DNA from 4 places in the Rhizobium grahamii genome. Region 3 is predicted to be linked to each of the others. Evidence: predicted binding sites of a transcription regulator. Region 3 holds the regulator's gene; each other region holds the start of a gene.
The links. The regulator PhoB, encoded in region 3, activates phosphate uptake and scavenging genes when phosphate is short. The targets are predictions, from matches to a motif close to TGTCATNNANCTGTCAT.

Region 1 (8,067 bases), 1.4 Mb from region 3:
GAGCGCATGCGCAAGAGCCAGTCGGCGACCGCAGAGCCTCCGCAGAAAGGATCGATCACGACGATCGAGACCAAGCCGGCTACCAGCACGCCCGCTTCCCCGGCAGCAGCACCACAGCCGCAGGTGCCGGACCGGCCCTACGATCCGCAGAGCAACAAGGTCCGGCAGGTCGGCCCGAAATTCCTGGCGGGCGATCAGGGAACCATCGACCTCAAGAACCCGGCCGTGGAGGGACCTCAGCCGCAGCAGCAATAGACGACGCGAATTCCGGATCCCTCTCGCCCCAGTGATCGGAGAACACCAGCTCCTCCAGCGGCAATCGCTGGCGCCATCCCTTTACGGCAAGTTCGGGCTCGCTATAAAACCGGTCGACGTAACCGATACACAGCCAGGCGACGATCTCGATCCGCTCCGGCACGCCCAGAATATGCTTCAGTTCGTCTTCCCGAAAAATGCTTACCCAGCCGACGCCGATCCCTTCAGCGCGAGCGGCAAGCCAGAGGTTCTGGATCGCGCAGACGGTCGAATAGGAGTCCATGCGGGCGTTATGAGTGCGCCCGAGCACGACGTCGCCGCAGCGGTCCGGGTTGCAGGTAACGCAGAGCCCAAGGGGCGCGGTTCTGATACCCTCCAGCTTGAGCGAACGATAAGTCGCCTGCTGCTCGCCGCTGAACATTTCCGCAGCTTCAAGATTTGCCCGATTGAAGGCTTCCCAGACTGCGGTTTTCACGGCGTCGTCCTTGACGACAACGAAGTTCCACGGTTGCATGAAGCCGACAGACGGCGCGTGATGGGCGGCGTCCAACAGACGGCGTATAACCTCGTCCGGCACGGCATCGGGCAGAAATTCCGACCGGACATCCCGCCTGGTCTTGATCGCCTTGTAGACGCTTTCTTGTTCATCCGGCGCAAAAGCGCCTGCTCTTGCGAGCGGCTCCAACGTGTTTGGTCGCATCGTTAATCCCCAACAATACCACCGCCCGCCGTCCACGCGGGGCAGTCAATGATTGTCGGGCCGGTCTTCTGACTTGGCGTCGTCCGTCTGCCGCGCCTTCCCGGTTGGACCAGTGGTATCATGCGGCAAACGTCAGCCTTACAGCGTTGGGCACGTTCCGGTTTTTCACCGGATTCCCGATTCTCCCGCCTTGTCGCGGGCACCTGACACCGCCTCTATGCCGGGAACGGCCGGTTGGCGCAAGCGGTCAGTCCGGTACCGGGAAGTAACGCACAAAGGCAAACTCGTCACCATCAGGTGACCAGTTCGGAACATTGATGGTGCCCTGCCCTCCAAAAAGCTCGAACAGGGTGGTGAGGTTGCCGCCGTCCATGTCCATCATCCGCAAGCGAACGTTTAGATCGCGGGATGATCGAAGACATCGGGGTCGTAGGAAAGGATCAGCACCTTGTCGTTCGTAGGCGCCGGATGCGCAAACCAGTTGCCGTAATTGTCGTGCGTGACCTGCTCTAGGCCGCTGCCGTTAGGATGAATACGCCAGATCTGCATCAGCCCGGTGCGGCTTGAATTGAAGTAGATCCATCGACCGTCGTGAGAATAGTCCGGCCCGTCGTTGCGGCCTTCGCCGTGCGTCAACCGTCGCTCCTCACCGCCGTTGACCGGAATCGTATAGATATCGAAAAGGTCGTCGCGGATGCCGCAGTAGGCAAGCTCTTTCCCGTCGGGCGACCACCCGTGCCAATAGGAAGGTTGCTTCGGTGTCACCAATTGCGGTGTCCCACCCTCGATAGGCAGGACATAGATCGTCGACTTGCCGAACTGGGTCTTGTCGGAGATGACGATCTGCGATCCGTCGGGAGAAATACCATGGTCGTTGTTGCACGTGACGGCAAAGCCTGTATCGACCTCCTCAACACGGCCGGATCCGTCGAGCAACAGCTGGTAGAGGCGCCCGTTGCCGTTCAGCAGGAGATAGCGTCCGTCGGGCGCGAAATTCGGCGCCTCGACAAGTTCTTCCGTCTGCCAAACGATCCGTGTTTCGCCCGTTCGTACATTGTAAATCTCAACCGAACTCCGCACTTCGTCCTCCTCGCTGCCGGGTGGTGATCATCAACTACGATAGGCGGCAGCCCTGCGCAAGGACGGCAATGCGACGCCCTCCCCCTACGCCATTGGCCTACAACGATAAAAAGCTGCGCAATCTCGGGAAACTTAATCGGTTCATCTAGCGTTCATGACGCGGATGTGACAGTTCCATGAAGTTTTCATGACGTTGGAGTTGAGGCGTTGATCGCGCAAGTAATTAGATCCGGAGCGGCGGTGCGCGTCGTGTCGTTCTATTCCGGGATCGACGCAAGCATCCGCTCGTCCGCAGTGCGCGCTGGGATCGGCATTCTCCTCTCGACGCTGATCGCATTGTTCGCCACGATTGCGGTGGAGATAATTGCTCGCGGCAGCCTCACCGACGTCGGTGATTTCCTGACATCGACGGCACGTCCCGGCATGACGACGGTCGTGATGCTCACCGTCCTGATGCTGTCTCTCGACGCAGCGTTCGGCCGCCGCTTCCAATCCGTTCTGATCATCGTGCCGCTGGTGTTGATTCCGGCCTTCGTTTCCAATCAGAAGCAGCACTATCTCAGCGATCCGCTGTATCCGTCTGACGTGCTGTTCGGTCGCCAGATCGTAGAACTGCTGCCCGTCATGGTTCGGGACCGGCCATTGACAGCGGTGGCGCTCGTCATCGGCATTGTCGTCTTTGCGGCTGGCCTCGTTATGGCCTGGCGTTATTGCTGGCGCCATTTGCCGAGGGTGTCTCACAAGGCGCGCGTGCGCCGCCTCTGCCTCGGCCTGCCGGTCATTTTCGCATTCGGCTCGCTGATGGACTACTCGCAGTACTCGTGGATCCGCGACCGCCTGCAGGTCGTGCCCATGATGTGGGACCAGAAAGAGAACTATCGCAGCAACGGCTTCATCCTGGCCTTCATCTTCAACGTGCCGATGGCCGATGTCGCAGCACCGAGCGGGTTCGGCTCCCAGGCGCTCGACGCCATTCCCGCTCGCAATTATGGCTACCTGCGCGGGCCGAGCGAAAAGCCGGATGTGATCATGCTGATGAGCGAGTCCTTCTGGGACCCGACGCGGCTGAATTCGGTCACGCTTTCCGCCGACCCGATGCCGAACATTCGCGCCGCGCAGTCAGGCTATGTCTTCTCGCCGGAATTCGGAGGCATGACCGCCAATGTCGAATTCGAGGCGCTGACCGGCTTCTCGAATGCTTTCCTGCCCTACGGCAGCATTCCCTATCAGCAGTATATCCGCACCGACGTACCGTCGCTCGCAACGTTCTTCCGCAGCGAGGGATATGTCGCTCGCGCGCTTCACCCCTTCAGCGGCTGGTTCTGGAACCGCAACGAGGTCTACAAGGATTTCGGCTTCGAGGAGTTCAGAAGCGAGGAAACGATGCCTGCTATGGAGAAGCGCGGCATTTTCGCTTCAGACGACTCGTTGATGAAGGAGATCATGCAGGAAGCCGACGGGCTTGATCGTCCCTTCTTCTTTTTCGGGGTTACCCTCCAGGGTCACGGCCCCTACGAGCCGAACCGCTACGCAAACAACAGCATCGACATCCAGGGCAACCTCAACGATGCCGAGCGGGCAACGCTTACGACCTACACCCAAGGCATCAAGGAAGCCGACGACAGCTTCAGGATGCTGACAGAGTGGGCCTCAAAGCGCGATCGCGAGACCATCATCATCCTGTGGGGAGATCACCTTCCTCCGCTGGGCAGCGTCTACATGACGACCGGCTACATGCCGGACCAGGTCGCCACCCGCAAGGCGCCGGTAGAGGTGATGAAGAAGGAACACGAGACGCCGCTGGTCATCTGGTCGAACAGGAAGGGCAGCAAGAGCGATGTGGGCACTGTCAGCCCGTCGATGTTGCCGTATCATCTCCTGAAATTCGCTGGCTACGAGCACCCCTACTATACCGGTTTCCTGGGCCGGATGCAGAAGAAGTATCCGATCGTCGATCGTTATCAGCTTATCGCCCGCGACGGCACGCCGACGCCGGATTGGGTACTGAAGCCAGCAGGACTGGATCCCTTGGTTCGCGACTATCGCTATCTGCAGCATGACATCATGTTCGGAAAGGCGCAGTCACGCGCCCGCTTTTTCCCCGAGACAGCAGGCACTGAAGATTCCGGAACCTAACTTAATGGTCGATTGCAATTTGACGCCATAAAGGAATACTCGCCCCGAAAATCGAAGAGCGTATCGGGAGTCGATCCATGCATAACCTGCCCAATTTTGTTCATATCCACTTCGGCAAGTCCCCCGATGAACTTGGAGACATAGAGAAGCGCGTGCTCGCCAAAGCGCACGAGCGCAAGATCATTTCCACGGACATAAACGCCGCGCTAAAGGCCGAATCCACATCCGGCGAGCGCCTCGCCGACTCGATCGCGCGGGTCGGAGGCTCCTGGAGCTTCATTTTGGCCTTCCTGGCTTTTCTGGTCTTCTGGTGCATCGTTAACACGGTCGTCCTCCTGACGCGTGCCTTCGATCCCTACCCCTTCATTTTCCTTAACCTCGTCCTGTCTATGCTGGCTGCCATCCAGGCGCCGATCATCATGATGTCGCAGAACCGGCAGGCGGAACGTGACCGTTTCGAAGCCGCGAAGGACTATGAGGTCAATCTCAAGGCCGAGCTGGAAGTACTGTCGCTTCATCAGAAGATCGATATGCACGTGCTGACCGAGATCGCGGCTTTGCGGGAGGAAATTGCCAGGTTGCATCAGAAGATCCCGGACTGATCCGGCGGGCGCCGCTTAACTATATTGCTACGATCTCTGCTTGTCGGTGAGTAGAGCATTGAAATTGTACTTCAAATATTCCAGTAGCCAACTTTAGTCGTCGATACATTGTTACAAAGAAAATGGATGAATTTCATACGCTCGCTTCTCGACCCAGGCTCGTCGGCAAGCTGCACGACAGTCAGGAAATACTGCATCACCCCGCCTTCCTCGCTATCGAGCGAAAGATAGCGCTCCACCTGATCGAGATACACAGGAAGACACCACGCCTGGCGCGGCTTGCAGCATCGCACCGCAAGTGGTTGTTGACGCAGACGCTGTTCGCCATGCACGCAGGTCGTGATCGAAGCGATCCCCTCTCGGGGCTGACTGCAAGCAGGCTGATGCAGGCGGCCGTGGAATTCGATGTCGCGAGCAGGAACACCGCTGCGTCGTTTCTAGCCGAGTTGGTCGCCTATCGCTTCCTGCGCGACGTGCCGGATGAAACACCCGACAGGCGCGTCCGTCGTCTTGAAACGACCGACGCGAGCGAGGAAGCCATGTTCTCTTGGTTCCTCGGGCACATGGCTTGCTTGGATCAGCTCGACGGTGGAAACCGGGCGGCTGTCACCCAGGCGAAGCCCGACCTCTTCACATTGGCGCAACCGCACGCTGCCACTGCCCTGATACGTGATGCCGCCTGGAAGCACCCGCGTGAGAGCATCGGCCATTTCCTATGGTCGGATATCGGAGGGCTTGTGCTGCACGATCTCATCAGTCGCTTGCCCGATGATGCCCGGGAGCACGATCGCGTCGTCCTCGATGGGGTAAGCCCGACGGAGATCGCGACCGAGTTCGGAATCTCGCTGACGAATCTGAAGCGGATGTTCAAAAAGGCCGAAGCCGACAAGTTGCTCGGCTGGGAAAAGGTCCGCGGGCGCCTATGGCTGTCCCAAATTTTCATAGAGGATTATTTCTATTGGCAGGCGGCCAAATTTGCCCAACTGGATCAGTCGATCCACTGGGCCGCGAAGCAGCCTGCGCCAAGCACCTGAAAAAATGGGCGAAAACCATACCTGCACCACTTTCCCGCGAAAGCTTACCATCGCGCCCTCTCGATGAGAATGCACGCAGTGGGTTTATTAGGTAAGCAAAACTTAATAAATGATAATGTATCCTTGGGTTGTCGTCGAACGTGCTTCGACCAGCGTAAGGAGTGGTCATCATGAATACCATTCGCCGCCTCCTGTCGAGTACACGAGGCGCTGCCGCCATCGAATTTGCGATCGTGGCGCCGTTATTCCTTCTGGTCGTTTTGACGCTCATCGCCTACGGAATCTATCTAAGTGCCGCCCACGCCTTGCAGCAGCTTACCGCCGACGCGGCGCGCACGGCGGTTGCCGGCATCTCGGAGCAAGAGCGCGTCACGCTCGTCAACAACTACATCGCCGTCTCGACGCTGAACGATCCGCTGATCGACCGGAAGAAGCTGCAGGTTACAGTGGCAACCGATCCACAAAACAGCAACCAGTTCACGGTCACCACGGAATACGACGCGCGCGCACTACCTATCTGGAATCTCTATACATTTCCGCTTCCAAGCACGACAATTCGTCGTTTTGCGACGATCCGCATGGGTGGCATATGACTGTAAGGAATCGGTCTCTTGTCAATTTCCTTGCCGCTAGGGAGGGGAATGTGGCGATCATGGCGGCGCTCTGTGCACCGCTGATCCTCTATACGCTCGCGCTTGGCGTCGACTACGGCATGATGACGCTGCAACAGCGGCGGCTGCAGCAGTTGAGCGATATCGGCGCAATCGTCGCTGCCTCCGACATCGCCAATGCATCCTCCAATCTGGTCGCGAGCTTCCAAAAGAACGGCCTCAACGTTGCCGTGAAAACCACCAATGGCTATCTGACGCCGTCGGGCAGTCTCCCCTCCGACACCGGGAAGCTCTCTCAGTACGACGCTGTGGTTCAGTACACGCCTGGCGTTTATGTCGCCGACCCGACAGTGGCGGCGGCGCAGAGATTTGTCGCCGGCGTCCAACCGTACGATGCCGTAAAGGTTGCAGTGCAGCAGAAGGCCGAACTGACATTCGCTGCGTCGTTTGCAACCCCTCCGACACTTGGCGCCGTCGGAACCGCCTCTGCCTCGAAAATCGCGGCCTTCTCGATCGGTTCACGTCTCGCCAGTCTGAACGGTGGTGTCCTGAATGCGCTGCTTGGCAGCCTGCTCGGTACGACCGTGTCGCTAAAGGTGGCCGACTACGAAGCCCTCGCGTCGGCGGACGTCGATCTCCTGTCCTATCTGGATCTGCTCGCCACGAGCCTCAATCTGCAGGCGGCGACTTACGATGATCTGCTGAATACAGACATCTCCTATCCGCGGCTGTTGAATACGCTCGGCAAAACGCAGAGCCTCTCCTCGACCGTTACCAAGGTGCTCACATCTCTTGAGAAGGGTCTGGGATCGACGCAGCTGAAGGTGAAGCTCAAGGATCTGGTTGATCTCGGTCCCATGAGCGAAAGAGTGATCGGCAGCGGCTCGCATCTTCTCGTCAATGCGACCGTCATGGATATTCTCTCGGCGACCGCGATGGCGGCAAACCAGAAGAACCAGGTGGCGATCAATCTTGCCGGCACGGTGCCCGGGCTGACAAGTATCACCCTGAAACTCTCGATCGGCGAACGGCCCAAGGGCATTGCATTCAATGCCGTCGGCGCCACGGGCGCAGCAGTCCGAACTGCACAAATTCGCCTCGCGATAGAGGCAAGCATCCCGGGCCTTTCCTCGATCGCGGGTCTCAAGGTGCGTGTGCCGCTTTATGTCGAGGCAGCCTATGCCGAAGCAAAGCTGGCGTCCTTCAGCTGCCTGGGCGGCAATCCCAAGAATGCGAGCATTGGCGTCGATGTCGTCCCGGGCGTCGCTGAAATCGCTCTTGGCGATGTAGATCCCTCAGCCATGGCAAACTTCGGCACCAAGCCGCGTGTGACGCCGGCAACAATCATCGACGCGAACCTTCTGCGCGTCACCGGCATGGCCGATATTAATTTGACGAACACCTCGAAAACCCGATTGGGCTTCCAAAGCACTGACATTGCCGCAAAGACGATCAAGAACGTCTCCACCCGAGACAGCCTGACCTCGGCCGTCCAGTCGCTGCTGAAAAACACGGACATAGAAATACAGCTACTGTTCATTACACTTGGGACCAACAAGGCCGTAATGTCGGCGATCGCCGACACGCTGTCGGGCGCGACGGCACCGCTCGATGAACTGCTCTACAACACACTCCTGATGCTCGGCATC
Region 2 (8,067 bases), 260 kb from region 3:
CCAGCTTGGAGAGACGCCGCGCCAGACTTCCAACCTGAGCCGTGACGATGTCGGGCCATGACGAGTGACTGGTGAATTCCGTGGCGCGGCATGCCAACAGTCCGCCCTGCCTCGCAATGCCGCCATTGCGACGCGAAACCTCCGCAGCTATAGATGGCCTCGTAGGCACCGCCCTTCATGTTGAAACATTGGAGCGCGCGTATGGTCTTCCGCACCGCCGGAACCCATTCGTGACGTCTCAGAAGGAGATTGAGCGATGACAGAGATCGCTGATCATCGTGTCCGCTTCGGACGTATTGCCGCGATGCTTCCCGTGAAAGATATCAGTCGAGCAATGGATTTCTATCGCGGCGTGATGGGCTTCACCAAGGTGTTCGAAAACGGCAATCCCGTCGGTTTCGTTATCCTGAAACGCGATGCCGCCGAACTGCATCTGACGCTGCAACCGAACCACGAAACGCCCAACTTCAACGTCGCCCATCTCATGGTCGACGATGCGGATGCTCTCTACGCGCTGTGCCAGGCGCATGGCGCGCGGATCATCAAGCGACTGCAGGACAAGGACTATGGCCTGCGCGCCTTCGTGTTCGAGGATCCGGACGGCAATCGCATCGATGTCGGCCAAGCGATCTAGCCCAACGCCGGACCCGGGCGCATCGTGCGTTCGGGTCTTTCGTGCGGGTGCGAGCGGACAACACAAAGCCCCGCGCCGGAGGGTTCTCCGCGACGGTGCAAACATGCTGGGAACAGGCAGGCGGCAGTTGTGGGTAGATGGGGATTGTCAGGCGGTGCAGCCTGCCCGATCGCATCGAGGTTCCGCTCTTCCAGGCCGACAGGAGCGTCTCTCGGCCTTTCCGATGCGGCGGAGCACTCGTCCTGACGACTTGCGATCCCCTGCTGCAACCATCATCGAACGCCGGACTCTCGACCAGTTTTGTCAGATCCGGTTCACGACCCGGCTCCCTGTCCAATGACGCGATCAGTATGGGCTGGACTACGAAAGCGGGGATGGATGGGGGACGATGTGATCAGCAACTCGTTGAGAGTGCAGTATAGTTTTTCACCGCATAAGCTCATTATCCCCGCGACACGGCCGCGCTCACTGATCTTTAGCTGTCGGTCTGCGTACGAAGTTTGCCGCGCTGGCGCGCATCGGCGCGCCACAGTTTGCGCCGTGCATCCGCCGTTTCGAGGTGCCGGTATTTCCCTCCCGAGAACTTGGGCCAGTCCAGCGCCAGACCCATGCGCACGAGTTCGGCCGACAGATCGCGTCCATCCGAGAGGAAGCAATCCGCGACCACGCGGTCATAGGAGAGTTCCGGTCTGATCCGAGCCGTTACCGTCTGGCCCTTGCACAGCTGGACCAGCGCCCATTTTGACTGCTTGCCCCACGGGTGATCGAGTTCCGGCGCATCGATTCCGGCCAAGCGAATGCGAACGCTGTCGATGATGATGGTATCGCCGTCGACGACCCAGCACCGGCCGCTCAGAACGGTCTCGACTTTGGGAGGCGGGACAGGATTGGTGACAACGACAATCGATTCATAGCGTCGCTTCTGGACTCTGCCCCTGCCGGAAAACAACCGAACCAAAACCCGAAACAGCCGCATGCCCCCTCCGCAATGCATCCCATCCCCGCCATATCGGCGGACATGCTGCGTTAAAGCTTGGCGCAATTCAGCGTTGCGCGCAAGCAGGGTGCGTTATCAACTATATCGAGCGTGCGCGGCGCAGGGTCTCGCGTACGAAGTCCGTCTTGCCGCCGGTGTAGTAGGACCAATCGTCATTCGCCTCGCCCATTAGGCGAAGCTTGAGTGCCGCATAAGCATCCGCCCTCTCCCGGTGCGCCCTCAGATAGTCGCGGAAAATGATGCGATCGCGGAGCACGGCGTTGTCGGATGTGCAGAGGTAGAGCCGGGCACCATAAGAGCCCTTGCCGCTGGTGAAGGCCCAGCTCTGGTCGTTGTACTTGTCGCCGTGAAAGGTGTAGACGGGCAGGCCCTTGATACGCTCGATCGCGACCGGCAAGGCTTGCTGCTCAGTGAAGGCGGCATGCAGATCGATCTTTGGCTTGGCGGCGAGACCCGGTACAGATGTGCTGCCGACATGATGGAAGACCGGCGCCAGATCCGACAGCACCGGCTCTAGTTCCGCCCGGACCTCGATAAAGAGCCTCGGCCAGTCTGGATCGTAGGGAACGACAACAATCGCCATCGTCCCTCCTTCGATCTCACGCGACTTCCGCGAGGAAGCTGTTCAGCGCATCCACGATCCTGCGCTCGCCTTCTTCCAGCGAGTCGCTGTTGTCGAGATCGATCACGTCGTAATCACCGCGCACGGTCAAAGGACCACGGGCGAGACGCGCCATGATATCTTCATGCGTTTCGCGGCCACGAGCCTCGAGACGCGTTGCCAGCACCTCGGCACGCGCCGTCACGTTGATGACCTTGAGGCGCGGGAACACCGCCTTGAAGTGGTGAAGCGCCGAGCGGGAGCCGTTGGCGATGACAAGGTTTCCCTGTGCGAGCGAAACCGACACTTCGGCCGGAATGCCGTACTTCAAGCCGTGCGCTTCCCACCAGACCGCGAAGTTTCCGGCCTGCTCCATCGACGCGAAGCCCTGGTTCGACACTGCGAGGTGGTGCTCGCCGCCCGCCTCGCTGTCACGCGTGATGACGCGGCGGACGAAATGCACATCCTGGCGGCCCTGGAAATGCTTGGCGGCAAGCGCCATCAGCGTGTCCTTGCCGGCGCCGCTCGGGCCGACGACGACGACCATGATGCCGCGTTCTGTGCCAGGAACGATGTGAGGTTCGTGCGACGGGTTCATGCGACACGGCGCCCTTCGCGCCAGACGGAGCGGCTGACCGGAACGCCGTGATCACGGTGAACGCGGACGAGGTCGGCACGCAAGCCCTGAGCGATCCGGCCGCGGTCATTGAGGCTGACGGTGCGGGCGGGTGTCGAGGTGACCATGGCGATCGCCTTGGGCAACGTAATTCCTTCGACCTCGTCAGCGAGGATGAAGGGCGCGTAAAGCAGGCTGAGCGGAACATAGTCGGACGAGAGAACGTCGAGCACGCCACGTTCGGCGAGATCGCGGGCGGCGATGTTGCCGGAGTGCGACTTGCCGCGCACCACATTCGGTGCACCCATGAGCACGCTCATGCCGTGGCCGTGCGAGGCCTTGGCGGCGTCGAAGCTCGTCGGGAATTCCGCGAGGCGCACACCGTTCTCGATCGCTTCGTCGACATGGGCAAGCGTTGCGTCGTCGTGGCTGGCGACGGTGATGCCGCGCTCGGCACAGACCTTGGCGATGGCGAGGCGGTGTGGCGTGGAGTTGCGTTCGGATTCCGAAACGCGGCGATCGACGAACTTGGCGAACTCGGCGTCCGAGAGGCCGCGCTTCTTCTGATAGTAGAAGATGTACTGGTCCATCGTCTGGAACTGACGCTGGCCGGGGGCATGATCCATCAGCGAGACCAGACGGACATAGGGATCGTTTTCGAAATCGGCGAAGTGCTGCAGCACGTTATCGGCGGAGACTTCGCAGCGCAGGTGGATCAGGTGCTCGGCGCGCAGGCGACCTTCCTGTTCGGCCTGCTGGATCGCATCGGCCATCTCGCGCATTTCGCCATGCTCGAAGCCGCCGTCTTCGTCGGCGCCCATGCGCAGGCAATCGAAAACAGTGGTGATGCCCGAGGTGACGATCTGGGCGTCGTGCGCCTGGATCGCTGCCGTCTTGTGCCAGCGCAGGCCGGGGCGCGGCGAATAGTGACCTTCGAGGTGGTCGGTATGCAGTTCGACGAGACCGGGGATCAGGTAGTCACCCTCGAAGTCTTCGCCGACATGCGAGCTGCCCGTCGAGATATCGGCAATCTTGCCATCGCGGACGAGGACCGATCCGCTGACGATCTCTTCCTCGAGGACGATACGCGCATTGGAAAAGACGGTTTCTTTGCTCATGGATCAGGTCTTTCAGCTTTCGGCGCCGGCAAGCGGCCACCAGGAATGAACTTTGAACGGGGCGCCGCGCGCCTCCTCGACGAATACGGCCAGGCCGGAGATTGCCAGCGGCCGGCCCGTGAAGGCCGAAAATCGCTCGGCCAGAATTTCCTTCATCACGCCGGATCGCTCGGGCGGCACCTTGCCGGTCAGGGTCATGTGGAAACCGAAGTCATCCATCACGTAGGGATATCCCCAGCGCAGGAGATTGGCCCTCTGGCTTTCCGTCAGTTCCTCCGGCTTGCGGCGCGCGACATCGGCTTCCGATAGCGCGGCACGAAACGGTTCGAAGGACTTTACCACCTTCGCAGCGAAATCCTGAAGTGGGGGATGCAGGAAACCGGGTACGAGCGCGAAAAAGCGGCCGAGTTGCCCCAACACCAGTTCCGGGATCTCGAAAGCAGACGTGCGAGCGGCAAAATCCTCGACGACCGGGATCAGGTCCTTCTCCGTTACCGAGGCCGCGAGGCTGAACGGCGCCTTGATCGTCGCATGGAAGCCGTAACGGCGCGGATCGGCGGTCAGCTCGAACTGCTCGCCGGCCGGCATTTCCGGATATTCGGGAGCCGGATAAGTTTCGCCGGTGAAAGCATCGCGACCCAGCCAGCGCGAGGCCGTTCCGTTCAAAGGATGATCCTTCGGCGGCGTGAAATAGAGTGCGTAGCGCAAGGCTCGTATCCTGGGAAATCGTTCTGAAAGCGGGCCGCAGTCTGCCGCGATTTGCGCGGCAACTGCAAGGCCGGTTTCCGGCTAAAAGATTTCCGTGACAGAATGATGATGGCCGAAGCCGATCCTCACATTTAATGTGACTTCGTTCCCATCAGCCGGTGACGCAGGGCATTCGAGGCCATGTCGAACAGGAACACAACCATCAGGATGAGAAGAACCATGTAGGCGACGTTTTCCCAGTTCGCGTTGGTGCGCATCGATTCCCAGAGCTTCAGGCCGATACCGCCCGCGCCAACGGCGCCGATGATCGTCGCACCGCGGACATTCGATTCCCACTGGTAAAGCGTCTGGCTGACAAAGACAGGAACGATCTGCGGGATGATGCCGTAGCGGTGCGTGAGCATCGTGGACGCACCTGTCGACTTGATGCCTTCGCGCGGCTTATTGTCGATATTCTCGAGGCCTTCGGAATAGAGTTTGCCGAGCGTGCCGGTTTCCGTGAGGAAGATCGCGCCGGAGCCGGCGAGTGGACCGGGGCCGAAGGCGCGGGTCAGGAACAGCGCCCATATCAGCATGTCGACCGAACGCAGGAAGTCGAAGGAGCGCTTCAGGACCTGATTCAACAGCCTGTTCGGCGTGATGTTGCGCGCTGCCAGGAACGCCAGCGGGAAGGCTGCCAGCGCACCGAGCAAAGTGCCGAGGAAGGCCATGACAATGGTCTGGAAAAGCTTGGTCCAGACATCGCCATGCTGCCAGGCGCTGTTGTACCAGATGTTGTCGAAAGCGAGCGACAGGTTGGATTGACCAGGCTTCAGTTCCGGACCCGAAACGATCAGGCTCAGGACCTCGCCGGCCGGCTTGTCGAAGAAGGGCGATTGGGTGTCGAAGACGAAGTTCGCCCAACCCAGGAAGCGCTTGCGGATCTTCACGCGATCGGCGGAAATGCTGACATCCCCGGCGAAGCCGAGATCGGCAAGAACGTTGTCGTCATAGACGGTCATCCAGCTCGGGACGGGGCCCACGACCTTCGGCGCACCGCCCGAGAGTTCGACCGGGACAGTGATGCCGTGGGCGGTGACGACGGCCTCGGTCTTCGAAACCGTGACCGTGCGGCTCTCACCACTCACCGAAACCGAGACGCTGCCATCCGGGTTGTTGACCACCCAATCGGGATGCGGGTTGTCGCCCAGCGGCGAGAAGCGCGGATACTTGACGGTGATGCCGGTATCGCCGATGCGAAACTCCGGCTGGACGTCATAGCTCACCCACTGGCTGAGATAGAGGCCGACACGTTCCCAATGCGCTTCGGCCAGCAGCTTCGGCAGGTCGAAGAACCAGGTGGCGTAAACGCCGTAGAGCAGCGTCGCGATGACGATCATCAGGCCGCCGAACCGCTGACGGAAGGAACGTTTGAAGTAATCCGGATAGCGGAGTTCGATTTCATGCATCCGGTTGGCGTCGATCACCGTCATGGCGGACCTCAATGCTGCAGAAGGAAGGCATGCTCGCCGACGAGGCGGCGGCGCAGCCATGCGGAGAACTGATCAACCACGACGATGGTGATGAAGAGCAACAGAACCAGTGCCACGGTCTTGGCACCGAAACCGCGCGAGATGGAAAGCTTCAGCTCCTCGCCGATGCCGCCGCCGCCGACGGCGCCGATGATGGTGGAGGCGCGTACGTTCACTTCAAGCCGCAGCAGCGCATAGGACATGAAATTCGGCAGAACCTGCGGCAAGGCCGCGAAGCGGACGCGCTCGGCCCAGCTGGCGCCGACGGCCTTCATGCCTTCGTCCGGCTTCATGTCGATGTTTTCGACGACTTCGTAGAAGAGCTTTCCGAGCGCGCCGATCGTGTGGAGGCTGACGGCGATGATGGCGGCGACCGGACCGATCGAGAGGATCGCGGCGAAGAGGCCGGCAATGACGATCTCGGGAAAGGCGCGCAGGAACTCCATGAAGCGCTTGACGACGATGCGCAGCGGCGAAGACGGCGACAGGTTTCGAGCTGCGAGGAAGCTCAGCGGCATTGCGAAGACGACGCCGATGATGGTCGAGACCAGCGCGATGTTGATCGTGATGATCATCAGCTCGAAATATTCGGGAATGTAGAAGCTGCCCCATACGGGCACGCGACCGAGCGCGAAATTGTATTCTTCGCCGGTCTGGTGGTTCGGGCTTTCGATATCGAACAGTGCCCGCCAGACGTCGTTCCAGTCTTTCGGAACGAGCCAGCTCACGAAATCGAACAGATGCGGAAGACGCTCGATGAAATGGCCGGCATTGCTTTCGTCGGCAAACTTCACGGAACTGACGAAAGCGACGAACAGGATCAACAGGCCGAGACCGGTGTAGAGGCGTCGGCGCGCGACCATTTTGCTCCACGCCTCGCCGATTTCATGGGCGCTCTGCTGCGGTTGCTGCGCGCGGTGCGTCTGGGAATGAGGATCGGCAAAAGTCATGAAACGATGTCCGCTTTCTTGGCAGGAAAAAGGGCGGCCACAAGGGCCGCCCCTCTCGATCTGGAGATCGATCAGCCGCCGATGGCAGCCTTACGAGCGTCGATGATCGCGTTGTAGAAGTCAGGCTTGACCTTGGAGTAGCCCTTGAAGTCGCCGCCTTCGATGGCTGCGAAGCACTTGGCGTCCGTCTGCGGGAGCTTCATGAAGAAGTCCGTGAGCTTGGCCTGCCACTCGGTGCCGAGTTCGTTGCGAACGACGAGCGGGCCGTTCGGGATGAGCGGCGAGCGCCATACTTCAACGAGCTTGTTCGGATCGACGGTGCCCTTGTCGACAGCCTTGCGGAAGGTGCCGGAGGTGTAGCCGTCCTTGAAGTCGCCGATGCCCGAGCTATCGTCAACAGCGATGTCGACCTTGCCGTCATAGGCGGCGAGAAGGTTGTTCTCGTGGCCGCCGTTGAACTGCGTCGAAGCGAAGTACTTGTCGTTCGGAACGCCGGTGTCCTTCGGGATCTGCGTCAGCGGGATCAGGTAACCAGACGTGGAGTCCGGATCGGCGTAGCCGAGCTTCTTGCCCTTGGCGTCCTTGATGTCCTTGATGCCGGCGGACTTCAGGGCGAGACCGATCGAGTAGTAGCCGGTCGAGCCGTCTTCCTGCTGCGTCGTCAGGATCGGTGTTACAGCCTTCGGGTCCTTGATATGGACGGCTGCGTAGCCGGAAGCGCCGAGTTCGGCGAAGTCGAGCGTGCCGCCGAGGAGACCCTGGATAACGCCGTCATAGTCGGCGGCCGGGAAGAGCGAGACCTTCTCGAAGCCGAATTCCTTCTTCAGGTGATCGGAAAGGCAGGCGTAGTTGCGAAGACGATCGGCTTCGTTTTCGCCACCGAGGATACCGACGCGGAATTCCTTGAGGTCGGCAGCATGCGAAACGCCAGC
Region 3 (8,067 bases):
GAACGACGTGGTCATCGCCGGCGAAATCGAACTCGCCGAGGGCGGCTGCAGTTTCTGCCATGGTCTTCTCCTAGTCTGAGAACGGATGGACAAGAGCATCCATCCGCTCGCGCGGCCGACGGGCCCTAAGGCCAAACGTGGCGTCCAGTATGGTTCAGATCGCGCCCAGGCACCAAGCAAGAATCGACTTCTGCGCATGAAGGCGGTTTTCCGCTTCATCGAAGACCACGGATTGCGGGCCGTCGATCACCTCGTCCGTAACCTCCTCACCACGATGAGCTGGCAGGCAATGCATGAACAATGCATCCTTGCCGGCCTGCGCCATCAGGGCCTCATTGACCTGGTAAGGCTGGAAGACGTTGTGACCACGGGCCCGATGTTCCTGATTCATGGAGACCCAGGTATCGGTCACCACGCAATCGACGCCGGCGACCGCACGGTCTGCATCATGGTAAAGCATGATTTCGGCGCCCTCATTGCGGGCCCAGTTCAAATAGTGATCCTTGGGCTCGGAACCAAGAGGCACCGCCATATTCATGCGATAGCCGAACCGCGCAGCGCCTTCGACCAGCGAATGCAGCACATTGTTGCCGTCGCCGGTCCAGGCGATCGTCTTGCCCTTGATCGGGCCGCGATGTTCTTCGAAGGTCATGACGTCGGCCATGATCTGGCAGGGATGCGTATCGTCGGTCAGCGCATTGATGACCGGAACGGTCGCATGCTCGGCAAGTTCCAGCATGCGGGCATGATCGGTGGTGCGGATCATGATCGCATCGACGTAGCGCGACAATACCTTGGCCGTGTCGCCAATCGTCTCGGCGCGACCGAGCTGCATTTCGGTGCCTGACAGAAACAGCGTCTCGCCGCCAAGCTGGCGCATGCCAACGTCAAAGGAGACGCGGGTGCGGGTGGAGGGTTTCTCGAAGATCATGGCGAGCATCTTGCCGGCCAGCGGCTTGTCCCCCTGCCCGGCCTTGAAGGCCTGCTTGCGGGAGATGGCGTCGTTCATGATGAGCCGCAGATCGGATGCTTCAACTGCGGAGAGGTCGAGGAAGTGTTTCGGGGAAGCCATTGTGTATACCTGTTACGCCTGCCGTTCGGCAGATCACCTTTCCGTTCAAGCCGTCTTCTTTGCCGATGCGCGTACCGTTTCCGCGGCACGCTCGAGGCGGGCGAGCCCTTCACGGGCTTCGTCCGGTGTGACGACGAGTGGCGGCAACAGACGGATGACGTTGTCGCCGGCCGGAATAGTAAGAAGGTGGGCTGCTCGCATCGCCTGCAGCAATTCGGCGGATGGCACGGCGGCCTTGACGCCGAGCATCAGACCTTCGCCTCTGACATCCTCGATGACGTCAGGATAGCGATCCTTCAAGGACGCCAACCCCTGACGGAAGACCAGGGAAACGTCGCGCACCTGCTGAAGGAAGCCTTCTCCAAGCACCACATCCAGCACGGCATTGCCGACCGCCATTGCCAGCGGATTTCCGCCATAGGTGGAACCATGGGTGCCAGCCTTCATACCAGAAGCCGCTTCCGCGGTTGCGAGGCAGGCGCCAAGCGGGAAGCCCCCGCCGATACCCTTTGCCACGGCCATGATATCAGGCGTGACGCCAGACCATTCGTGCGCGAACAGCTTGCCGGTGCGGCCGACGCCGCTCTGGACTTCATCAAGAATGAGAAGAAGGCCATGTTCGTCGCATAGCTGGCGCAGCGCCTTCATGAATTCCGTCGTCGCGGGACGGATACCACCCTCGCCCTGTACCGGCTCGATGAGGATGCCGGCAGTCTCGTTGGTGACGGCAGCGCGCACGGCCTCGATGTCACCGAAGGCGACCTGATCGAAGCCAGGTGTTTTCGGGCCGAAGCCCTCCAGGTACTTTTCCTGACCGCCGGCGGCAATGGTTGCCAGCGTCCGGCCGTGGAAGGCACCTTCGAAAGTGACGATACGGAAGCGCTCCGGATGCCCCTTGGAGAACTGGTAACGACGAGCCGTCTTGATGGCGCATTCCAGCGCCTCGGCACCGGAGTTGGTGAAGAACACCTTGTCCGCAAAAGTTGCGTTGGTCAGGCGCTTGGCGAAGGCTTCCTGGCCCGGAATCTCATAAACGTTGGAGAGGTGCCAGACCTTGTCTGCCTGCTCCTTCAATGCGCCTACGACATGCGGGTGGCCATGACCGACTGAAGTGACCGCCACGCCCGCCCCGAAATCCAGATATCGCTCGCCGGTCTCGGTGATCAGCCATACACCCTCTCCTCGCTCGAACCGCAAAGGGGCGCGAGAGTAGGTATCGTATAGCGCGGCTTCAGCCATGGCGCGATCTCCTGTCATTGACCATCAGCAGCCGGACTCCGGCTAAGAAAAGCAGGCCCGGAAAATTAAAAATGCCGCCTTTCGGCGGCGAGCAGCACTATTTACTTTTCGCACTGCGATGTCAACAAAACTGAGGATTTACTGCATGCGTCAAGCGGCTAATCGGGGCGACGCCAACTATCAACAAGCAATGTTGCAGAAATGACTCTCCTCACGAGCAAGTTGGGGAAAAACCACAAATTCGATTCCCGGCGATTCAACCGACTCTTGTCACGGAGTCGGCCTCACACTAGGTTAAAACTCAATTACTAGACTGCATGCGGCGGAACTAGTCACCAAAAATCGAGCAAGCGTTTCTTGCCTCGGATACGTCCGGGGCGACGGTGAAGGATTCTGCCTACACCAACGCTAACAAGGCGGAGACAGGGGCATGAACTGGACAGACGAGCGCGTAGAGAAGCTGAAGAAGCTATGGTCCGAAGGACTGAGCGCCAGCCAAATCGCAGCACAACTTGGCGGTGTAAGCCGTAACGCCGTGATCGGCAAGGTCCACCGTCTCAGCCTGCCCGGCCGGGCCAAGGCCGGCGGTAACGCGACGACCGTTCGCACGCCGAAGCGCACCACGACCGCTCCCCGCGCTCCGAACTATGCATCGCGCGTTGCGACCCGCACCGTTACCCGGCAGCAGGGCGCAACCATGCTGAAGGAAGAAATCGATATCGATGCGGTCGAGGAAGTCCGGTTCCGCCCTGCCTCGAACGTCGTCGTTCCGATCTCTCGCCGCCTCGGCCTGACGGAACTGACCGAGCGCACCTGCAAGTGGCCGGTCGGCGATCCGCTCAAGGACGACTTCCACTTCTGCGGCTGCGAGTCTCCTGACAACTCCCCGTATTGCACGTACCATCAACGCATGGCCTACCAGCCGGTCAACGAGCGCCGGAAGGCCGCCAACCGGGTCGCTTGATCCGGAAGCCGGATAAGGAATAGGAACGGGCCTTCGCGGGCCCGTTTTTTTGTTGGGCTCGAGCCCCCGACACAGCAACAATGTACGTCGGGCACGCGCGCTTCCAGGAAGCTATCAGCCCCATGCCATTTTGTGGCTGCTCGGACCGGAGAACGCGATGAGAATAGCCTGCCTGCATACGGCCGATAGCAATATTGCTGTTTTCGAGGCCGCGGCCAGAGAGATTGGCCTTTCCAAAGACGTGCTCTCCCATGCGGTTCGGGCAGATTTTCTCGCGAATGCCGAGCAAGCCGGCGGACTGACAGATGATATTGCCCGCGAGACAGCCTCGGTGTTGCGGTCGCTTGGCCAGACCGCAGATGCTGTTGTCCTGACATGCTCGACCCTGGGGCCGTCCATCGATGAACTTGAGGGCACGATGCCCGTCCCTACCCTTCGCATCGATGCCGTCCTGGCAGAACAGGCAGTTCGGGTCGGGGGAAGGATCGCCGTCCTCTGCGCGGTTGAAACAACCCTGGAGCCAACCGCACGGTTGTTTGCTGCGGCAACTGCGGCAACTCAAACGCCGTTCGAGGTTCGCCGTGTCCCCGGAGCATGGGACTTGTTTAAGGCTGGCGATCGTGTTGGTTATTTATCGGCCGTTGCCGAGGCGGCCGATGCCGCCTATCGCGAGGGAGCCTCAATCGTCGCTCTCGCAAGGCATCGATGGCAGGTGCTGCGGATCTGGTGAAAGGCGACCCCAAACCCCTGACCAGTCCAGCGGCGGGCCTTGCCGCCGCTGTCGAGCGAGTTTCGCGAGAAGTCTGATCTTCGCGACTTACCCACATGACGAGCCCCCAGCTGCTCGTTCTTGCTGGGAGCAGGATGGAAGCCTCAGGCTTCCATCGAGTAACCGGCACCACGTACGGTGCGGATGACGTCCTGCATGTTGGAGAAATTCAGCGCCTTGCGCAGACGACCGACATGGACGTCCACAGTGCGCTCGTCGACGTAGATGTCATGACCCCAGACGCCATCGAGCAGCTGCGAGCGTGAGAACACACGACCGGGCGACGCCATCAGGAACTCGAGAAGGCGGAACTCCGTCGGCCCCAGGCGAACCTCACGGCTTTTGCGGTGGACACGGTGGGTCTCACGGTCGAGTTCGATGTCGCCGCACTTCAGCAGGGTCGACAGAACTTCCGGTTTCGCACGGCGAAGCATCGCCTTGACGCGGGCGACGAGTTCCGGCGTCGAGAACGGCTTCACGACGTAGTCGTCGGCGCCGGTCGAAAGGCCGCGAACGCGTTCGCTCTCCTCGCCGCGCGCCGTCAGCATGATGATCGGCAGACGTTCGGTTTCCGGGCGCATGCGCAGACGACGGCACAGCTCGATGCCGGAAACGCCCGGCAGCATCCAGTCGAGAATCAACAGGTCCGGTGTGCGTTCCTGCAAGCGGATTTCGGCTTCATCGCCGCGCAAGATCGTGTCGACGTCGAAGCCTTCAGCCTCAAGGTTATAGCGAAGAAGCACGCTCAGTGCTTCTTCGTCTTCGACAACAGCTATTCTCGGGATCATTCGTTTCGGTCTCCTGGGGGCGTGGTCCGGAACGCTTATTCCGTCACCGCACCGACGGTGTTGGCGGTGTCGTCCTTCGGACGCTCGCCTTCCGGCTGGGCACCGGTGGCCATGTAGTAGATCGTCTCGGCGATGTTGGTGGCGTGGTCGCCGATGCGCTCGATGTTCTTGGCGCAGAACAGGAGATGCGTGCAGCTCGTGATGTTGCGTGGATCTTCCATCATGTAGGTCAGCATCTCGCGGAACAGCGAGGTGTACATCGCGTCGATTTCCTCGTCGCGCTCGCGGATCGACTTTGCCTTGTCGGCCGCACGGCTCGTGTAGACGTCGAGCACTTCCTTGAGCTGAACCAGGGCCAGCTCGGACAGGTGTTCGAGGCCACGGGCGAGCTTGCGCGGCACGCCGGTGTTCTGCACCGCGATCACGCGCTTGGCCGTGTTCTTTCCGAGGTCGCCGACGCGTTCGAGATCGGCGGCGATGCGGATCGAACCCATGATCTCGCGGAGGTCGGCAGCCATCGGCTGGCGGCGAGCGATCGTGACGATCGCCTTGTCGCCGACTTCGCGTTCGGCGTGATCGAGGATCACGTCGTCGGAGATGACCTTCTGGGCCAGCGCCGTGTCGCCGTTCACGAGGGCGCGGACAGCGTCCGATACCATCTGCTCGGCCAGGCCGCCCATTTCAGAAATCCGGCGGGAAAGGTACTTCAGGTCGTCGTCGTAGGCAGAGAAAATATGTGTCGATGCCATGGGATCATCCTTGAATATCGTGAGGGGTTCCGACGTTGGAAATCAACCGAAGCGGCCCATGATGTAATCCTGCGTGCGCGGATCATCCGGGTTGGTGAACATCTTGTCGGTATCGTTCTCCTCGACGAGATTGCCGAGGTGGAACATGGCGGTGCGCTGCGAAACGCGAGCCGCCTGCTGCATCGAGTGCGTCACGATGACGATGGTGTAGGATTCGCGCAGCTCGTGAATCAGCTCTTCCACCTTCGCTGTCGCGATCGGGTCGAGGGCCGAGCACGGCTCGTCCATCAGGATGACCTCAGGGCTGACGGCGACGGCGCGAGCAATGCAGAGGCGCTGCTGCTGGCCGCCGGAAAGGCCGGTGCCGGACTCGTGAACGCGATCCTTCACTTCGTTCCACAGGCCGGCACGCTGCAGGCTGTGTTCGACGATCTGGTCCATATCTGCCTTGGACTTGGCAAGGCCATGGATACGCGGGCCGTAGGCGACGTTCTCATAGATCGTCTTCGGGAACGGGTTCGGCTTCTGGAACACCATGCCGACACGGGCACGCAGTTCGACCACGTCGATATCAGGATCGTAGATATCGTCGCCATCGAGCGTGATCTTGCCGGTGACACGGCAATTGTCGATCGTGTCGTTCATGCGGTTCAGGCTGCGCAGGAAGGTAGACTTGCCGCAACCGGATGGGCCGATCAGCGCCGTTACCGTGTTTTCGCGAATGTTCAGCTTGACGTCGAAGAGCGCGCGCTTTTCGCCGTAGTAAACCGAAACGTCCTGGCCGATCATCTTGTAAGGAATGGTGTTCATCTTCTGATCAACCGCTTTCTCAACTGCTGCTTCCGTCAACATGTTCATAATGTTTACTCCGTTTACCAGCGGCGCTCAAAGCGACGACGCAGGAGGATAGCTCCGAGGTTCATGACAATGAGGAACAGGAGCAGGACGATGATTGCTCCGGATGTGCGCTCCACGAAGGCGCGTTCGGCTTCGTTTGCCCACATGTAGACCTGCACGGGCAGAGCCGTCGAAGGATCCATGGGGTCGCCGGCGCGTTGGCGACGAAGGCGACCATGCCGATCAGCAGCAGCGGCGCGGTTTCGCCGAGCGCATGCGCCAGACCGATGATCGTGCCGGTGAGAATGCCAGGCATTGCCAGCGGCAGAACGTGGTGGAACACCATCTGCATCTTTGAAGCGCCGAGGCCGAGCGCTGCCGAACGGATCGACGGAGGCACGGCGCGCAGCGCTGCGCGGGTCGCGATGATGATGGTCGGGAGGGTCATCAGTGTCAGGACAAGACCACCGACGAGCGACGCCGAACGCGGCAGACCGGCGAAATTGATGAAGACAGCGAGACCAAGCAGACCGTAGACGATCGAGGGAACAGCCGCGAGGTTGTTGATGTTGACCTCGATCAGATCGGTCAGCCTGTTCTTCGGAGCGAACTCTTCGAGATAGATCGAAGCGGCAACGCCGATCGGCAGAGACAGGGCGAGAACGATCAGCATCAGATAAAGCGAGCCGATGAGGGCGACGCCGAGACCTGCTGCCTCCGGACGGCTGGAGTTTCCGTTGACGAAGAGGCCGGTATTGAAGTCCTTGTGCAGGGCGCCACTAGCCGTCAATTGCTGCATCCAGCCGACCTGCTTGTCGTTGACCTTGCGGTTCTTCTCGTCAACCTTGAGATCGATCTGGCCCTTGTTGGCAGAGTCGATGTTGGCATCCGCGAGAAGCGTGACATTCACGGTCTTGCCGATCAGCGACGGATCGGCGACGACCATGTCGCGGAGCACGATGGGCGCGCCCTTGGAGATCATTGCCGAGGCGTCGCGCATGTCCGGGCGGCTGGAGGCATTGAGCCCGAGTGTCTTGACCATCGCATCGCGGATCAGCACCGGATAGTTGGCCGCGATCAGCACCGATGGATCGGTGGCGCGCTTGTTGTTCGGGTCCAGCGTCTTTTCGCTGAACTCGATCGGCAGCGTGATCGCCGTCTGCTGGAAGGCCGTATAGCCCTGGCGGATAACGGTGGTCAGCAGGATCGCGAGGAAGATCAGGCCGAAGGAGATGGCAGCAATGCCGTATGCCTGGAACCGACGCTCGGCGGCGTAGCGACGCTTGATGCCGATATCGCGGCGGGCGGGCGCCTTGGAGACAATGACGCCTGCGGGGGAAACAATATCCGTCATTCGTACTGCTCCCGGTATTTGCGCACGATGTAGAGCGCGTAGATGTTGAGGCAAAGCGTGATGAAGAACAGCGTGATGCCTAGCGCGAAGGCAACCAGCGTCTGCGGCGAGGTGAACTCAAGGTCGCCTGTCAGCTGGTTGACGATCTTGACCGTCACCGTCGTCATCGGCTCGAACGGGTTGATCTGGATGCGGGCTGCGACACCAGCCGCAAGCACGACGATCATGGTTTCGCCGATGGCGCGCGAGGCAGTCATCAGCAGCGCGCCGACGATGCCGGGAAGGGCTGCCGGAA
Region 4 (8,067 bases), 1.4 Mb from region 3:
ACGAAGCCGGAGCGGAAGACGAAGCGGTTCAGCTGGTCGAGATAAGCGTCGAAATCTGCGATCGGGCGCAGAGCGACACCGCTTTCGGCGGCAGCCTTCGCAACGGCCGGCGCGATACGCAGGATGAGGCGTGGGTCGAACGGCGACGGAATGAGGTAGTTCGGCCCGAAGATCGGGGTTTCGCCCGAGTAGGCGCGGGCGGCGACATCGGAAGGCTCTTCGCGCGCAAGTGCTGCGATGGCGCGAACCGCCGCCATCTTCATTTCTTCGTTGATCGTGACGGCACCGCAGTCGAGCGCGCCACGGAAGATGAAGGGGAAGCAGAGTACGTTGTTGACCTGGTTCGGGAAATCCGAACGGCCGGTGCAGATCATGGCGTCCGGGCGTGCCGCACGCGCAAGATCGGGCATGATTTCAGGCGTCGGGTTTGCGAGCGCCATGATGAGCGGCTTCTCCGCCATCTGTGCCAGAAGTTCGGGCTTCAGCACACCTGCGGCTGAGAGGCCGAGAAACACATCGGCGCCGCCGATGTTTTCCGCCAGCGTGCGTGTGTCGCTCTTCTGCGCATAGACGCTCTTCCACTCGTCCATGAGCTCCACGCGACCTTCGTAGACGAGGCCTTCGATGTCATGAACCCAGATGTTCTCGCGTTTTGCGCCAAGTGTTACGAGAAGATTGAGGCAGGCGAGGGCAGCCGCGCCAGCGCCAGAAGCGACGATCTTGACCTCATCGATCTTCTTGCCGGCCAGTTCGAGGCCGTTCAGGATGGCGGCCGCGACGATGATCGCCGTGCCGTGCTGGTCGTCGTGGAAGACCGGGATCTTCATCTTTTCGCGCAGGCGGCGCTCGATCTCAAAGCACTCAGGCGCCTTGATGTCCTCGAGATTGATGCCCCCGAAGGTCGGCTCCAGGGATGCCACGGTCGCCACCATCTGGTCGACGCTTGTGGCATCAACCTCGATATCGAAGACGTCGATATTGGCGAATTTCTTGAAGAGAACCGCCTTGCCTTCCATGACCGGCTTCGAGGCGAGCGGGCCGATGTTTCCGAGACCGAGAACAGCCGTGCCGTTCGAAATGACGGCCACGAGATTGGCGCGCGAGGTGTAGTCGGCAGCCGTTTCCGGATTGTCGCGGATGGCGAGACAGGGCGCCGCAACGCCCGGAGAATAGGCGAGCGCGAGGTCGCGTTGGTTACCGAGTGGCTTGGTGGCCTGGATCTCCAGCTTGCCCGGACGGGGATAGCGGTGGAAGAAAAGCGCCTGCTCATCGAGGCTCCCGCCTGCCACGTTCTTTTCCGTCTTGGGTTTGTCGTGATGATCCATCATCGCCTCCGGCTGCCGCATGCTGTCTTTTGGAGTGCCTTCAATACATCAATCGAACTGCCGTAACAGTCAGAATTTCAGAAGCAATGGCGAAAAGCGCGCAATTGTGAGGCGTAGCGCGGACGCTGACGCTCGCAGCGGTGGGAAGACTGCCGCTATGTCATCTTCCTGAAACACGAGTCTGGTTTTCAGGGGGCAGATGAAGCATGGGGCACAGGTGGAATGCCTGTGAAGGAAAATATGGATACCCGCCACTTCCGTACGCTCTTTATTTCCGACGTGCACCTCGGCTCGAAAGCCGCGAAGGCGGACTTTCTTCTCGACTTTCTGAAGTATCACGATGCCGACACGATCGTCCTCGTCGGCGACATCGTCGACGGATGGCGGTTGAAGCGTAGCTGGTATTGGCCGCAAGACTGCAACGACGTCGTCCAGAAGCTGCTCCGGAAGGCACGCAAGGGGACGCGTGTCGTCTATATCCCCGGCAATCACGACGAGTTTCTCCGTGATTTCCCCGGCATGCATTTCGGCGGTATCGAAGTTGCCGAACGCATGATCCATGACACCGCCGACGGCAAGAGATATCTCGTTCTGCACGGTGACGAATTCGACGTCGTCGTCCGCAACGCGCGTCTGCTCGCCTATCTCGGCGACTGGGCCTACGACATGGCGATCATGATCAATATCGGTCTCGCCGCCGTTCGCCGTCGCCTCGGCATGCCATACTGGTCGTTCTCGGCCTGGGCAAAGCTTCAGGTCAAGCACGCCGTCAACTTCATCGGCGAGTTCCAGAGAGTGGTCGCCGACGAAGCCAGGAAGAACAATGCTGATGGTGTGATCTGCGGTCACATCCACCACGCGGTCATGGAAGACATCGACGGCATTCGCTACATCAATACCGGTGACTGGGTGGAAAGCTGCACTGCCATCGCCGAGCATCAGGACGGAACATTCGAACTGATCGAGTGGCGCCAGATCGCGGATAGCCTTCCGCTGGCGCTGCCGGTCAACCCGCAGGGCGAGCTGGCACAACAGGCTGCCTGACGTTTCTGACCAACGGGATACCGACGCCTTTAAGGCGTCGGAGCGTGGCATCACCGCGACAGATTAGATTTATTTTTGAAAACGATTTGGCGGGCTATTTCTCGCCATAGTCGCTCGTAGGTTGATGTGTTAGGCAACGGTCAGTTTCCTTACAGGTCTACCAATGATTCCCGCTCAAAATCCTTCCTCGGGCGAGGGCGCGCCTGCGCACTTTCGATTGCTAAGTGCCCTATCTTATTGTGCGCCGCTCCTCGTCAACGGTGTGGCCTTGCCGTTCTTCCCGGTGTGGCTTGCCCTTCATGATTTCAACGACCACGAGATCGGGATGATACTGGCGGTTCCGATGGTCGTCCGCGTTCTCGTGGCGCCTGTCGTGGCCATGTACGCAGACCGGATGAAGGAGAGGGCGGACGTTCTCCTGTTTTCCGGCGGCCTGTCGTTGCTGACGGCCATTGCGCTCTATTGGACAACAACCTTCTGGCCGGTTCTGCTCGTCTATACGCTCCAGGGGGCGACCTTTTCCTTCTACGTGCCTGTTGTCGAATCGATCGTGATTTCGGGTGTTCGCCGCTGGGGGCTGGACTACGGCTCGATGCGGGTATGGGGATCGGTCGCGTTCATCGTCTCCACGCTGGTCGGCGGGCAGCTGGTCGGGCGCTGGGGCGGCGAAATGGTCCTTCCTGTCATGACGTTCGGTTTCATCATGACCATTGTCATGGCCCTATATTGCCCGCGGATCGGACCGACGCGGCGGCGCGGCACGCCGGTCGACCTTCCGGCGGCCACCGGGAGTTCCCTGAGGCAGCCTCATCTTCTGGCCTTGCTCATCGGCGTTGCGATCCAGCAGTCCAGCCACGCCGTGCTGCAGGCTTTCGCCACGCTCTACTGGCACGAACTCGGCTTTTCGGGAACACAGATCGCGTTGCTCTGGAGCGCCGGCGTCGCCGCGGAGGTGACGGTCTTCTTTCTTTCCAGGCGCCTTAACCGCCGGTTCGATGCATGGACACTGATCCGCTTCGGCGCGGCCGTGAGCGTCTGTCGGTGGATTCTGTTTCCGATGCACTGGGGATTTGCAGGCTTCTTCCTGCTTCAGTGCCTGCACTCGTTTACCTACGCCTTCGTCCACACCGGCGTACAGCGTCGCATCGTCGCGTCGGTCCAGGAGACGCAGGAGTCTTCGGCGCAGGGCGCCTATTTCTTCTATAACGGCATGTGCATGGGGCTGATGACGATCGCCGCGGGTTACATCTACGCGGCACTCGGGCTGGCAAGCTATTATGTGATGGCGTTCGTGGCGCTGGCCGGCCTCGGCCTGATCATCGTCGCCTACTACCTTCAGCCCCAGAGATCTCTTTCGGGTGGCCAGACGAGAGAGGCAGCGTAGCGCAAGCCGGGCTGCCGATCCCGGGCCAGTAACAGCGGGCCATCGAGATCGACGAAATCGGCATCCTGCGCAAGCAGGACCGCCGGCGCCATGGCAAGCGACGTGCCGACCATGCAGCCGAGCATGATCTTGAAGCCGAGCCTCTGGGCCTCCAGCTTCATGGCAAGGGCTTCCGTCAGCCCGCCCGTTTTGTCGAGCTTGATGTTGATTGCATCGTAGCGATCGCGAAGGCTCGCGAGGTCGCCCGTATGATGCACGCTTTCGTCGGCACAGACGAGAATCGGACGTTCGATTTCGGCAAGAATTTCATCCCGGCCGGCTGGCAGAGGTTGCTCGACCAATGCGACCCCCGCCTTGGCTGCAATCTGCAGGTGCCGCGCAAGATTTTCTTCGGTCCACCCCTCGTTTGCATCCAGAATGATCGTGCTCTCGGGCGCGCCGCCTCGGACCGCAAGAATCCGGCTCTCGTCATCGGCGGTACCGACCTTCACCTTCAAGAGCGCGCGATCGGCATTCTTGCGCGCCTGATCTGCCATGAATTCTGGCTCGCCGAGCGAGATGGTGAAGGCGGTCGTGAGCGGATGCGGGTTCTGAAGACCGAGGCTAGCAGCCACCGATTTACCGCTTCTTTTCGCCGCCAAGTCCCATAAGGCGCAATCGACTGCGTTTCTGGCCGCGCCGGGTGGCATTGCCTGCGCCAGATCGCCGAGTTCGAGACCGCCTTCAAGGAGAGGCCGCGTGGCCTCGATCTGCGCCGTGACACTTTCAATGGTCTCGCCGTAGCGACGATACGGAACGCACTCTCCCCATCCGGTGACGCCGCCGTCCTTCAGGACACAGGTAACGACCTCGGCGGTCGTTTTGCTGCCGCGCGAAATCGTGAAGGTGCCGGCGATGGGGAAGGAGCTGGTTTCAATTTCGAGGGACCGTGGCATATTTGCAATCCTGCACGCATAGAAATTTGGTTGGGCTTGAGTATATTGATCGCTGCGGCGAACAATGGTTCGCGAGTCGGCAATGTCGCCGTAAGCCTTGAAAGATACAAGCATTTTGAAGTCCGAGCCCCGCAACGCCGCCTCACTGCACGTGGACGACCAAGCAAATGGGTCGGATGTACACGCCCATCTCGAGGGTAACTGGCGAAGCGCCAACATCCATTTCGTCCTGAAGGATTTCGAGAAGCTGACGGCGCGGGACAGCCGTAGCGTCACACTCGATCTGTCGCAGATTTCCGACATCGATACGGCCGGCGTCTGGCTGCTGTGTCGCCTGAAAAAACAGGTCGAAAGTGCCGGCGGCACGCTGACGTTCGAGGGCAGCAACCCACATATCGACGAGCTGATCGCCTCCTTCTCGGAAGAGCCCTCAAAAAGCGACGCCGAGCCTGCACCGAAGCTCTCCTTCGCAGAACGTATCTTCGCGCCGATCGGCAAGATTGCGTTCGATCTCTGGAACAACATCGCGGCCGCCATGTACATTCTCGGTTCGGCGGTCCGCGGCGCGCAGATGAAATTCGGTCGCGGCAGCGGTGTGTCACCCGCCTCAATCGTCAATCAGATCGACCACATGGGCGTTCGCGCCGTGCCGATCATTCTGCTGATGTCGTTCCTGATCGGCGCGATCATCGCGCAGCAGGGCGCGTTCCAGCTCAGATATTTCGGCGCCGAAGTCTTTGTGGTCGACCTTGTCGGTATTCTGCAGTTGCGTGAAATCGGCGTTCTTCTGACGGCGATCATGATCGCAGGTCGCTCCGGCAGCGCCATTACGGCTGAAGTCGGCTCCATGAAGATGCGCGAGGAAATCGACGCCCTGAAGGTCATGGGCCTGAACCCGGTCGGCGTTCTGATCTTCCCGAGGCTCGTCGCGCTGACGGTGGCGTTGCCGCTGTTGACCGTTATCGCCAACTTCGCATCGCTGGCCGGCGCCGCCGTGGTGGCCTGGGGATACTCCGGGATTACCTTCGCCAACTTTATCGCTCGCCTGCACGAGGCGATCACGCTGTCGACGGTCCTGTCGGGAATGATCAAAGCGCCGTTCATGGCGCTCGTTATCGGTATCGTTGCAGCGGTAGAGGGCCTAAAAGTAGGTGGCAGTGCTGAGTCGCTCGGCCAGCACGTGACTTCGGCGGTCGTCAAAGCGATCTTCGTGGTCATTCTGATGGACGGGCTTTTTGCCATGTTCTATGCGGCGATTAATTTCTGAGGGTGCAAGTGGAAGAAGAGCAGACGGAGATCGAGGGCGAAAAGGGGCGCGATATCGTGCTCTCGGCGCGCGACGTGACCGTCGGTTTCGGTTCCAAGGTCGTACTCGACAATCTGAACCTGAATATCTACCGGGGCGAGATCCTGGGTTTCGTCGGCGCTTCGGGCACGGGCAAATCCGTTCTCATGCGCACCGTTCTGCGGCTGCTTCCGCGCCGTTCCGGGCAGATCAAGATCCTCGGGCAGGATTTCGATGAGCTGGATGAGCCGCAACGCAATGCCTTGGACATGCGCCTCGGCGTCCTCTTTCAGCAGGGCGCGCTGTTTTCGTCGCTGACCGTGAAGGAAAACATCCAGGTCCCGATGCGGGAATATCTGGATCTGCCACAGTCGCTCATGGACGAACTGGCGCATTTGAAGATCCGCCTTGTCGGCCTCGCGCCTGATGCGGCGGATAAATATCCTTCCGAGCTTTCGGGCGGCATGATCAAGCGAGCAGCGCTCGCGCGGGCACTCGCGCTCGATCCGGAGCTCGTATTTCTCGACGAACCGACATCAGGGCTCGATCCGATCGGAGCGGCGGAGTTCGACGATCTGATCGCCAAGCTCCGGGATACGCTGGGGTTGACCGTGTATATGGTGACACACGACCTCGATAGCTTGTTCTCCGTATGCGACCGCATCGCGGTGCTCGGGAAGAAGCGAGTCATGGTGGAGGGGACGATCGACGACATGCTGGCCTACGACGATCCGTGGGTTCAGGCTTATTTCAAAGGCAAGCGCGCGCGTTCGATCGTGCCGCAAGACACCCACGCCGGCGCCGCCGAAAGGTTGGCGCAAGATAGCCGCGGGAAGTGAGCGGATAAGATGGAAACAAAAGCGAATTATACGATTGTCGGTTTTTTCACGGTGCTGGTCATCGCGGCTGCCTTCGGCTTCGTCTATTGGATGGCCGAATATGGGCGCGGCGGACCGATGGCGGAGCTGATCGTGCGCATTCCTGGATCGGCAAACGGCCTCAGCGTCGGCTCTCCGGTCCGCTTCAACGGCATCCAGGTCGGATCGGTGAAATCGCTGTCGATCGATGCTGACGACCCGCAGTTTTCGCTCGCCTTTACCGAGGTCCGTGTCGACGCCCCGATCTATCCGTCGACCAAGGCAATCCTCGAGATCCAGGGGCTGACAGGTGCAGCCTATGTCGAACTGTCGGGCGGCAAGGTCGGCGAGAAGAACATCCTTCAGGAGGCGATCAACTCCGGCAAGCGGGCGGTGATCGTCGCGGACCAATCGAGCGTGACCAACCTTCTCGCGACCGCCGACAAGATCATGGACCGTGCCAATGATGCCGTGGGGCAGATTCAGGGCTTCGTGAAGGATGCGCGCGGCCCGCTCACCAAGACCCTGCAGAACGCGGAGACCTTCTCCGACGCGCTGGCCAAGAACTCCGGCAATATCGATTCCTTCCTGCAGAGTGTCGGCCAATTGTCCGATACGGTACGAAAGGTCTCGGGCCGCGTCGACTCGACGCTCGAGGCTGTTGAAGCGCTGGTCAAATCTGTCGATGCCAAGAAGATCGACCACATCCTCGCCAATGCCGAGAAAGTCAGCGACAACGTCGCCGACGCCTCCGGTGACCTCAAGGGCGCGATCCAGAAGTTCCAGGAAACCGCCTCGACCTACAACGATCTCGGCAAGAAGGCGCAGGCGACGCTCGACCGCGTCGATACGCTTGTCGCTCAGATCGATCCGGCCAAGGTGAAGGGATCGGTGGACGATATTTCTCAGGCGACGAAGGACGCGCGCGTAGCCGTTGCATCCATCAAGGATGTGGCAAATACGGTGTCCGCTCACCAGAAGGATATCGACCAGACCATCCAGAACGTGACGCAGATATCGAGCAAGCTGAATGCTGCCTCGACGCGTGTCGATGGCATCCTGGCGAAGCTCGATACGCTGCTCGGATCCGATAGCACCCAATCGCTGTTCACTCAGGCGAAGGACACGCTCGACTCCTTCAAGAAGGTTGCCGACAACCTGAATGCCCGTATCGGCCCGATCGCGGACAACCTGCAGAAGTTCTCGAGCGGCGGGCTGCGTGATGTCCAGGCGCTCA

Region 1: FZ934_RS06795 (LTA synthase family protein) is a predicted target of PhoB. The motif match lies at 2,190-2,206, and genes of this name have one in related genera.
Region 2: FZ934_RS17520 (DUF1045 domain-containing protein) is a predicted target of PhoB. The motif match lies at 4,769-4,785, and genes of this name have one in related genera.
Region 4: FZ934_RS06770 (UDP-2,3-diacylglucosamine diphosphatase) is a predicted target of PhoB. The motif match lies at 1,484-1,500, and genes of this name have one in related genera.

Annotation. Positions count from the first base shown of each region.
Region 1 is NZ_CP043498.1:1,360,346-1,368,412, forward strand. Features, by position in the region: gene FZ934_RS06780 (DUF2865 domain-containing protein) at 1-255, shown strand, start outside; gene bluB (5,6-dimethylbenzimidazole synthase) at 212-955, opposite strand; cobalamin riboswitch at 997-1,177, opposite strand; partial or broken gene FZ934_RS06790 (TolB family protein) at 1,203-2,035, opposite strand; gene FZ934_RS06795 (LTA synthase family protein) at 2,315-4,171, shown strand; gene FZ934_RS06800 (DUF1003 domain-containing protein) at 4,249-4,773, shown strand; gene FZ934_RS06805 (hypothetical protein) at 4,896-5,807, shown strand; gene FZ934_RS06810 (TadE/TadG family type IV pilus assembly protein) at 5,978-6,400, shown strand; gene FZ934_RS06815 (pilus assembly protein TadG-related protein) at 6,397-8,067, shown strand, end outside.
Region 2 is NZ_CP043498.1:3,636,259-3,644,325, reverse strand. Features, by position in the region: gene FZ934_RS17545 (VOC family protein) at 257-634, shown strand; gene FZ934_RS17540 (thermonuclease family protein) at 1,110-1,610, opposite strand; gene FZ934_RS17535 (GrpB family protein) at 1,711-2,214, opposite strand; gene phnN (phosphonate metabolism protein/1,5-bisphosphokinase (PRPP-forming) PhnN) at 2,231-2,830, opposite strand; gene FZ934_RS17525 (alpha-D-ribose 1-methylphosphonate 5-triphosphate diphosphatase) at 2,827-3,966, opposite strand; gene FZ934_RS17520 (DUF1045 domain-containing protein) at 3,979-4,674, opposite strand; gene phnE (phosphonate ABC transporter, permease protein PhnE) at 4,806-6,146, opposite strand; gene phnE (phosphonate ABC transporter, permease protein PhnE) at 6,155-7,135, opposite strand; gene phnD (phosphonate ABC transporter substrate-binding protein) at 7,207-8,067, opposite strand, start outside.
Region 3 is NZ_CP043498.1:3,897,734-3,905,800, reverse strand. Features, by position in the region: gene FZ934_RS18850 (Hsp33 family molecular chaperone) at 1-61, opposite strand, end outside; gene argF (ornithine carbamoyltransferase) at 155-1,072, opposite strand; gene FZ934_RS18840 (aspartate aminotransferase family protein) at 1,118-2,311, opposite strand; gene FZ934_RS18835 (GcrA family cell cycle regulator) at 2,742-3,275, shown strand; gene FZ934_RS18830 (aspartate/glutamate racemase family protein) at 3,433-4,005, shown strand; gene phoB (phosphate regulon transcriptional regulator PhoB) at 4,149-4,832, opposite strand; gene phoU (phosphate signaling complex protein PhoU) at 4,868-5,581, opposite strand; gene pstB (phosphate ABC transporter ATP-binding protein PstB) at 5,624-6,439, opposite strand; gene FZ934_RS18810 (PstA family ABC transporter permease) at 6,501-7,772, opposite strand; gene pstC (phosphate ABC transporter permease subunit PstC) at 7,769-8,067, opposite strand, start outside.
Region 4 is NZ_CP043498.1:1,350,342-1,358,408, reverse strand. Features, by position in the region: gene FZ934_RS06775 (NADP-dependent malic enzyme) at 1-1,325, opposite strand, end outside; gene FZ934_RS06770 (UDP-2,3-diacylglucosamine diphosphatase) at 1,566-2,369, shown strand; gene FZ934_RS06765 (MFS transporter) at 2,533-3,753, shown strand; gene dgcA (N-acetyl-D-Glu racemase DgcA) at 3,705-4,688, opposite strand; gene FZ934_RS06755 (MlaE family lipid ABC transporter permease subunit) at 4,786-5,955, shown strand; gene FZ934_RS06750 (ABC transporter ATP-binding protein) at 5,952-6,812, shown strand; gene FZ934_RS06745 (MCE family protein) at 6,822-8,067, shown strand, end outside.